DNA from 2 places in the Streptomyces sp. NPDC002467 genome. Region 2 is predicted to be linked to the other one. Evidence: riboswitches for the same ligand, from Rfam matches in the RefSeq annotation. Region 2 holds a riboswitch; the other holds the start of a gene.
The links. A riboswitch is a leader RNA that binds a small molecule or an ion and turns the genes downstream of it on or off. The one in region 2 is predicted to bind thiamine pyrophosphate.
Positions count from the first base shown of each region.

Region 1: another riboswitch for thiamine pyrophosphate. It lies ahead of ACFYYJ_RS24795 (thiamine ABC transporter substrate binding subunit); the one in region 2 lies ahead of thiC (phosphomethylpyrimidine synthase ThiC).

Region 1 covers NZ_JBIARJ010000012.1:155,106-159,649, reverse strand. Annotated here, with positions in the region: gene ACFYYJ_RS24800 (ABC transporter permease) at 1-460, opposite strand, end outside; gene ACFYYJ_RS24795 (thiamine ABC transporter substrate binding subunit) at 574-1,674, opposite strand; TPP riboswitch at 1,759-1,868, opposite strand; gene rlmN (23S rRNA (adenine(2503)-C(2))-methyltransferase RlmN) at 1,927-3,039, opposite strand; gene ACFYYJ_RS24785 (phosphatidate cytidylyltransferase) at 3,133-4,209, opposite strand; gene frr (ribosome recycling factor) at 4,209-4,544, opposite strand, start outside.
Region 2 covers NZ_JBIARJ010000001.1:500,925-505,468, reverse strand. Annotated here, with positions in the region: gene ACFYYJ_RS02390 (glycosyltransferase) at 1-448, shown strand, start outside; gene thiC (phosphomethylpyrimidine synthase ThiC) at 531-2,321, opposite strand; TPP riboswitch at 2,316-2,461, opposite strand; gene ACFYYJ_RS02380 (YibE/F family protein) at 2,501-3,973, shown strand; gene ACFYYJ_RS02375 (SsgA family sporulation/cell division regulator) at 4,147-4,544, opposite strand, start outside.

The sequences.
Region 1 (4,544 bases), on a different contig from region 2:
TCGGGTCCAGCTGGGCCCAGAGCCCGCCGACGGTGCGTACGACGACGGCGTAGTTGAAGAAGACGTGCGCGAGGAGGATGGCCCAGACGGTGGTGTCGAGCCGGACCCCCACCAATTCGTCCAGCAGCCCGCCCCGGCCGACCAGTGCGAGGAAGGCGGTGCCGACGACCACGGTGGGCAGCACGAAGGGGATGGTCACCAGGGCCCGCAGCAGCTGCTTGCCGGGGAACTCGAAGCGCGCGAAGACGTAGGCCGCCGGGAGCGCGATCACCAGGGTGAGCGCGGTGGAGGCGAGGGCCTGCCACGTGGTGAACCAGAGCACGCCGGCGATGTCGGGCCGGGTGATCACCTCGGTGATCCGGCCGAACTGCCAGCCGGTGTCGGTCTTCAGGCCGCGCCCGAGGATCGCGGCGACGGGGTAGGCGAAGAACAGCCCGAAGAAGGCCAGGGGCACGATCATCAGCGCGAGCCGCACGGCCGTGGCCCGCCCGGACTCGCGCACGGGATGGCGTACGCCCCCCGCCGGGACCGGCGCGGCGCCCCCCGCCGCCGCGACCGCTCCCTCGGTACCGCTTACTTCACGACGAGCGCGGTCCATGCCGAGACCCACTGCTCACGGTTCTTGGCGATGGTCTCCGGGGCCACGTTCTCGGGCTTCTCGACCACCACGCCGTGCTTGGTGAACAGCTCCGGCAGGGAAGCGTCCTTCGTCACGGGGTTCACGAACATCTGGAGCGGCATGTCCTCCTGGAACTTCTTGCCGATCAGGAAGTCCACGAGCGCCTTGCCGCCCTCGGTGTTCTTCGCGCCCTTGAGCAGGCCCGCGAACTCGACCTGGCGGAAGCAGGTGCCGGTGGCGACGCCCGTCGGGGCCTCGGCCGGCTGCGGCTCCCCGTACAGCACCTCGACCGGCGGGCTGGAGGCGTAGGAGACGACCAGCGGGCGGTCGCCCTTGGCCTTCTTGCCGCCCGCGGAGCCGGAGAAGCGCTCGTTGTAGGCCTGCTCCCAGCCGTCGACGACCTCGACGCCGTTGGCCTTCAGCTTGCTCCAGTAGTCCTTCCAGCCGTCCTCGCCGTACTTGCCGACGGAGGCGAGCAGGAAGCCGAGGCCGGGCGACGAGGTCGCGGCGTTCTCGGTGACCAGCAGGTTCTTGTACTCCGGCTTGACCAGGTCGTCCAGGGTCTGCGGCGGGGCGATCTTCTTGTCGGCGAAGTAGGCCTTGTCGTAGTTGACGCAGATGTCGCCGGTGTCGATCGGGGTGACCCGGTGCTGCTTGTCGAGCACGTACTCGGGCTTCACGCCGGCCAGGCCCTTGGCCTCGTACGGGGTGAAGATGCCGTTGTCGAGGGCGCGCGAGAGCAGGGTGTTGTCCACGCCGAAGAAGACGTCGCCGCGCGGGGAGCCCTTGGTGAGGATCTCCTGGTTCAGCGCGGCGCCCGCGTCCCCGGACTTCAGCACCTTGACCGTGTAGCCGCTCTGCTGCTCGAACTCCTTGAGGACCGCCTCGGTCACGTTGAAGGAGTCGTGCGTGACGAGCGTGACGGTCTTGGACTTGGGGCTCTCGGTCCCGCCCGCGCTCTTGTCCTTGGCGTCGCCGCCGCCGCAGGCACTGAGCGTGGTGACGCCCAGCGCGGCCGCGAGCGCGACGCCCGCGATCTTCTTGGTGGTGCTCACTGGTGATTCCTCCTGGGATGTCCAGGAGAAGACGCGGCCCTGCCCGGCGCTCTGTGGGAGCGGACGCCGGGCAGGGCGCAACAGCTTGAGTGGTGACCGAACTTCCTACCCCGAATGACCGGGGCGAGGTTCAGAGGGTCTGCGGATGACGGATACCGCACTCTCAGCGCTGTGGCGCTCCCCTGTCGGAATATGAAATTGGTTCGGCCACAGGGTACCCCGTGGCCGAACATGATCGATCAGGACCGGAATCTAGCGCTCCGAGGCGGCGAGCTGCCCACACGCGCCGTCGATCTCCTGGCCGCGGGTGTCCCGTACGGTCACCGGCACGCCGTGGCGGGCGATCGCGTCGACGAAGGCCCTCTCGTCCTCGGGCCGCGAGGCGGTCCACTTGGAGCCGGGCGTCGGGTTCAGCGGGATCAGGTTGACGTGGACGCGCTTGCCCTTGAGCAGCCGGCCCAGGAGGTCACCGCGCCAGGCCTGGTCGTTGATGTCGCGGATCAGCGCGTACTCGATCGAGATGCGACGGCCGGACTTCTCGGCGTACTCCCAGGCGGCGTCGAGGACCTCGCGGACCTTCCAGCGGGTGTTCACCGGGACCAGCGTGTCGCGCAGCTCGTCGTCGGGCGCGTGCAGCGAGACGGCGAGGCGGCACTTGAAGCCCTCGTCGGCGAAGCGCAGCATGGCCGGGACCAGGCCGACGGTGGAGACGGTGATCCCGCGCTGGGACAGGCCCAGGCCGTCGGGCTCGGGGTCGGTGAGCCGGCGGATGGCACCGACGACGCGCTTGTAGTTCGCGAGGGGCTCGCCCATGCCCATGAAGACGATGTTGGACAGTCGGGCGGGGCCGCCCGGGACCTCGCCGTCGCGCAGGGCGCGCATGCCGTCGACGATCTGGTGCACGATCTCGGCGGTGGACAGGTTGCGGTCCAGACCGGCCTGGCCGGTGGCGCAGAACGGGCAGTTCATGCCGCAGCCGGCCTGCGACGAGATGCACATGGTGACCCGGTCGGGGTAGCGCATCAGCACGGACTCGACGAGCGTGCCGTCGTGCAGCTTCCACAGGGTCTTGCGGGTGGTGTCGTCGTCGCAGGAGATGTGGCGGACGACGTTCATCAGCTCGGGCAGCAGCTCCTGCTGGAGCTTCTCGCGCGACGCGGCCGGGATGTCGGTCCACTCGGCCGGGTCGTGCGCGTACCGGGCGAAGTAGTGCTGGGAGAGCTGCTTGGCCCGGAAGGGCTTCTCGCCGATCGCGGCGACCGCCTCGCGGCGCTCCTCCGGCGTGAGGTCGGCGAGGTGCCGGGGAGGCTTCTTCGCTCCGCGCGGTGCGACGAAGGTGAGCTCTCCCGGAACAGGGCGGGCCATGGCAGGTACTCCTTGTAAGACGAAAGGCGCGCCGCAGAAGCAGCGCGCCTTTCTAGAGTAACCGCCCGGCGTCCTACGACGCCTTTTCCCAGGTCAGCCCGTACCCACGAAGGCCGCCAGCAGCAGCCACACCACCGGGGCGGTGGGCAGCAGCGAGTCGAGGCGGTCCATGATCCCGCCGTGCCCCGGGAGCAGGGTGCCCATGTCCTTGATGCCGAGGTCCCGCTTGATCATCGACTCGCCGAGGTCGCCCAGCGTGGCGCTGACCGCGACCGCGAGCCCCAGCAGCAGGCCCTGCCACCAGGCACCGCCGTCGATCAGGAACTCCATGCACAGGGCGCCCGCCGCCATGGCGAAGGCCACGGCTCCGAAGAGCCCCTCGCGGGTCTTGCCGGGGCTGATGCGCGGCGCGAGCTTCGTCTTGCCGAAGCGCCAGCCCACCGCGTAGGCCCCGGTGTCGCTGACCACGGTCAGCACGAGGAAGGTCACCACGCGCTGCGGACCGTCGTCGGCGGTGAGCAGCATCGTGACGAAGGTGGCGAGGAACGGTACGTAGAACGCCGCGAAGACTCCCGCGGTGACGTCCTTGAGGTAGTCCTCGGGCGGCTCGGTCATCCGCCACACCAGCACCGCGAGGGCGGTCAGGGCCATCGCGACCCAGGCTCCCTCGGCGCCGCGGACGTACCCGGCGATGACCATGGCCGCGCCGCCCACCGCGAGCGGGACGAGAGGGGCCTTGATGCCCTTCTTCTCCTGCAGCCGGGAGGTGAGCTCCCACAGACCCACGACGACCGCGACGACGACGACGCCGACGAAGACCGCCTTGACGATGAAGAGCGAAGCGAAGATCACCGCGCCGAGGCCGACGCCGACCCCTATGGCGGCGCGCAGGTCCCGCCCCGCACGCTTCTTCTGCGGCGGGGGCGGGGGGTCCTGCGGTGCCTGCGAAGGCGGGGGCGGGGGGCTGGGCATGGGCTCCTGCGGCGGCGTCTCGTCGCGGAAGAGGGGGCCGCCGTCCGGGGCGGCCCCCCGATCGCGTGCTTCCCGGTCGTCGAAGTCACGGCCGGCGGCATCGGGCACGATGGGCATGGGCCGAGTGTGCGGGCCCACCAGCGCATCGTATGCGGGACCCGCCGGAACCGGCTCCGGCTGCCAGGAAGAGTCGTTCATCAGACTTCGAGCAGCTCGGATTCCTTGTGCTTCAGGAGCTCGTCCACCTGCGCGACGTACTTCGCGGTGGTGTCGTCGAGCTCCTTCTCCGCGCGGCGCACCTCGTCCTCGCCGGCTTCCTTGTCCTTGACGAGCTTGTCAAGGGCGTCCTTCGCCTTGCGGCGGACGGCGCGGATCGAGACCTTGGAGTCCTCGGCCTTGGTACGCGCGACCTTGATGTACTCCTTGCGGCGGTCCTGCGTCAGCTCGGGGAAGGTCACCCGGATGATGCTGCCGTCGTTGCTCGGGTTGACACCGAGGTCGGAGTCGCGGATGGCCTGCTCGATGTTGCGCAG
Region 2 (4,544 bases):
CATGGGTGGCTGGGTCGAGGAGACCTACTGCGCCCGGCTCTACGCGGCACGGCTCGCGGCCGGCCTCAAGCGGCCGGCGGCCGAGGTGGTCGACCGGTTCCTGCGCGCGTACGAGAGCCGCCCCAACCGCGCCGAGGCCCTCGGCGAGCTCGCCCGCCTCTGCCGCCTCGAAAGCCGCTGGCCCCTCGCCTACACCTTCGCCCGGCAGGCGGTGCGGATCCCGGCCCCGGACGACATCCTGTTCGTCGAGTTCGCCTGGCACGAATGGCGCGCGCTCGACGAACTCGCGGTGGCCTCCTACTGGGTGGGCGAGTACCAGGAATCGCTGGAGTGCTGCCAACGCCTCCTGGAGGAGGGCAAACTCCCCCTGGAGGAGCACGACCGGATCCTCGCGAACCTCGAATTCGCCCGGCGCAAGCTCGGCCTGGCCGCCCAGGTCCCCGCCTGACGGCCACCCCCTCCCGAAAGCGGAAAAGGCCCGCGACTCCCCCCTCGGTGTCGCGGGCCGTTCCGTGTCGCCGCAGCGGAGGTCAGTCCGCCAGCGGCAGGTACACGCGGTTGCCCGAGGCCGCGAACTCGGCGGACTTCTCCGCCATGCCCGCCTCGATCTCGTCCGCCTTCAGGTCACCGCCGTGCTCACGGCGGATGTCCTGCGAGATCTTCATCGAGCAGAACTTCGGACCGCACATCGAGCAGAAGTGCGCGGTCTTGGCCGGCTCGGCGGGAAGGGTCTCGTCGTGGAACTCGCGGGCCGTGTCCGGGTCGAGGGCCAGGTTGAACTGGTCCTCCCAGCGGAACTCGAACCGCGCGTCCGACAGGGCGTCGTCCCAGTCCTGGGCGCCCGGGTGACCCTTGGCCAGGTCGGCGGCGTGGGCCGCGATCTTGTACGTGATGACACCGGTCTTCACGTCGTCGCGGTTGGGCAGACCCAGGTGCTCCTTGGGCGTCACGTAGCAGAGCATCGCGGTGCCCCACCAGGCGATCATCGCGGCGCCGATGCCCGAGGTGATGTGGTCGTACGCGGGCGCGACGTCCGTGGTCAGCGGGCCGAGCGTGTAGAACGGCGCCTCCTCGCAGATCTCCTGCTGGAGGTCGATGTTCTCCTTGATCTTGTGCATCGGGACGTGCCCGGGGCCCTCGATCATGGTCTGGACGTTGTGCCGCTTGGCGATCGTGTTCAGCTCGCCGAGCGTCTTCAGCTCCGCGAACTGCGCCGCGTCGTTGGCGTCCGCGATCGAACCGGGGCGCAGACCGTCACCGAGCGAGTAGGTGACGTCGTACGTCGCGAGGATCTCGCAGAGCTCCTCGAAGTTCGTGTAGAGGAAGTTCTCCTTGTGGTGCGCCAGGCACCAGGCCGCCATGATCGAGCCACCCCGGGAGACGATGCCGGTCTTGCGGCGGGCGGTCAGCGGGACGTACGGGAGCAGCACGCCGGCGTGGACCGTCATGTAGTCGACGCCCTGCTCGGCCTGCTCGATGACCGTGTCCTTGTAGATCTCCCAGGTCAGGTCTTCGGCACGGCCGTCGACCTTCTCGAGCGCCTGGTAGAGCGGCACGGTGCCGATCGGCACGGGGGAGTTGCGCAGGACCCACTCGCGGGTGGTGTGGATGTTGCGGCCCGTGGAGAGGTCCATGACCGTGTCCGCGCCCCAGCGGGTCGCCCAGGTCATCTTCTCCACCTCCTCCTCGATGGAGGAGGTGACGGCGGAGTTGCCGATGTTGGCGTTGACCTTCACCAGGAACCGCTTACCGATGATCATCGGCTCGATCTCCGGGTGGTTCACGTTGGCCGGAAGCACCGCGCGACCTGCGGCGATCTCCTCGCGCACGACCTCGGGGGAGACGTTCTCGCGGATCGCGACGTACTCCATCTCCGGGGTGATCTCGCCCCGGCGGGCGTACGCGAGCTGCGTGACGGCGGCGCCGCCGCGACCCCGACGGGGCTGGCGGGGGCGGCCCGGGAAGACCGCGTCGAGGTTCTTGAGCCCGCCGCGCGGCGAGGTGTGCTTGATGCCGTCGTCCTCGGGGCGCACGGGACGGCCCGCGTACTCCTCGGTGTCGCCGCGGCCGATGATCCAGTTCTCGCGCAGCGGGGGCAGGCCCCTGCGGACGTCGGTCTCGATCTGGGGGTCGGTGTACGGACCGGACGTGTCGTAGAGCGTCACGTCCTTGCCGTTGGTGAGGTGGACCTGGCGGACCGGCACCCGGATGTCCGGGCGGGAGCCCGCCAGGTATCCCTTGTGCCAGCCCGGCTGGCGCTCGGTCTGGCCGTCGTCGCCCTGGCTGACGGCAGGCGTGCGTGCGTCGTCCTGAATGGTCATGAGACCTGATCTCCCTACGCCGGCATTACCCGGTAACAGGTTCGGCGGTCGACGCAGCCTCTTCCCGTACGCATCCGTGATGTGCGTACGGTGATCAGCGCCCTCTCAGCCCGGTGCTCCGAGCTCCCGCGTTGTGCAAAGTAGCCCCCACGCTAGCGTCATCAATGGCGTGCTGAACAGTGGGCCCCCTCATCTCTTGCGATGATCTGCCGGTGACGTCTTCGCTGCACCCCCCCACGAAGCCCACCGAGCCCCATGACCACACCGGCCACGAGCACTCAGGTCCAGGGCACGACTCCGGTCATGCGCCCGGCCAGGGTCACGGTCCCGGCCACGACCACGGAGGTCACGGACACGGCGGCCACGGACACGGGCACGGCCACGGTCCGGCGGCGCCCGGCTCGAAGCACCTGCGCAAGGTCATCGCGGCCGTACTGATCCCCTTCACCGCCGCCGTGTTCGTCGGCATGGCGGTGCTCTGGCCGGGCGGAGCGCCCGCCCACGAGCGCACGGGCGTCGGTTTCGACCGTCAGACCCAGCAGGCCACGGTCGTCTCGCTGGAGCGTGTCGACTGCAAATCCGTGAACGCCTCGCAGGTGCCTCCGACGGGCGACACGTCCACCCCGGAGGGGCGCGAGGCGCAGGCCGCGCAGACGGGGGAGTGCAAGAAGGCCACCGTCGAGGTCGGTACGGGCCCGGAGAAGGGGCGGACCTTCGTCGAGGTCGTCCAGCCGGGTGCGCCCCGGCAGTTGGAGAAGGGCCAGGAGGTGGTCGTGGCCTACGCGCCGGACGCCCCGCACGACCTCCAGTACTCGGTGATCGACGTGAACCGCAAGCTCCCGCTGGCGCTGCTGGCGGGCATCTTCGCCCTCGCGGTGGTGGTCGTCGGGCGGATGCGCGGGGTGTTCGCCCTGATCGCGCTGGTCGTCAGCTTCGGCGTGCTGACCCTCTTCATCCTCCCGGCCATCCTCCAGGGTTCGAACCCGCTGCTCGTAGCCGTCATCGGGGCGAGCGCCATCATGCTGATCGCCCTGTACATGTGCCACGGACTGACGGCCCGCACCTCCGTCGCCGTCCTCGGCACGCTGGTCTCGCTGCTGCTGATCGGGCTGCTGGGCTCGGTGTTCATCGACTGGGCCTTCCTCAGCGGCAACACCGATGACAACACCGGTCTGATCCACGGGCTCTACCCGCACATCGACATGAGCGGCCTGCTGCTCGCAGGTGTGATCATCGGATCCCTGGGCGTGCTCGACGACGTGACGGTCACCCAGACCTCGGCCGTCTGGGAACTCCACCAAGCCGACCCGTCGATGGGCCCGCGCGGGCTCTACCGGGCGGCGATCCGGATCGGCCGCGACCACATCGCGTCGGTGGTCAACACGCTCGTACTGGCCTACGCGGGCGCCGCCCTGCCGCTGCTGCTGCTGTTCTCGATCGCGAACAGCAGCATGGGTTCCGTGGCCAACAGCGAGCTGGTCGCGGAAGAGATCGTACGGACCCTCGTGGGTTCGATCGGGCTCGTGGCCTCGGTCCCGGTGACCACGGCACTGGCCGCGCTGGTCGTATCGGCCGACCGACCGGGATCCCCGGCCGCCTCGCCGGCCTCGGGACCGGTCCGCGGCGGCCGGGGCCGGCGGCGCAAGCGCTGAACGGCGGTTCCCGAGGAACGGGAAAGGGGCGTCGGCGGACGCCGGCATTCCGCTGCGTTTCAGCTGTGGCCGGTGTTTCACATGGTGCAGGTGTGGCCCGTATTGCTTTTGGTGCCTTTACCTGTGGCGCCTTTGCCCGTGGCGCCTTTGCCCGCACGGCCACGCGAGAGGCGTCAGCCCGCGTTCTGCTCGTTCTGCTGCGCCTCGGCGAGGATCTTGCCGAGCGCCTCGTCGAGGTTCTCCTCGAAATCACCCAGGTTCCGCTCCTGCCCGAGCGGAACGAGCCGGTCGGTCCGGTCGAGGAACGCGACGAGCGGAGCCGCGCCGGCGCGGAAGAGCGCCCGGTCGCCGCCCACCTGGAGCCGGATGTGGACATCGGACAGTTCCTCGGGATCGGTGGGGGCGATGTGCACATCACCGTCACCGCACGGCTTGTTGATGCCGTCGAGGAGGAGCTCCCGGCCGAACGCCCAGGTCACGGGCGCGTCTCCGGGAAGGTGGAAGGTCAGGCGGACTGCGTAGGGGTCACGAGCGTCGTACCGGAGTTCCACCGGGATCCGGAACGAGAGCT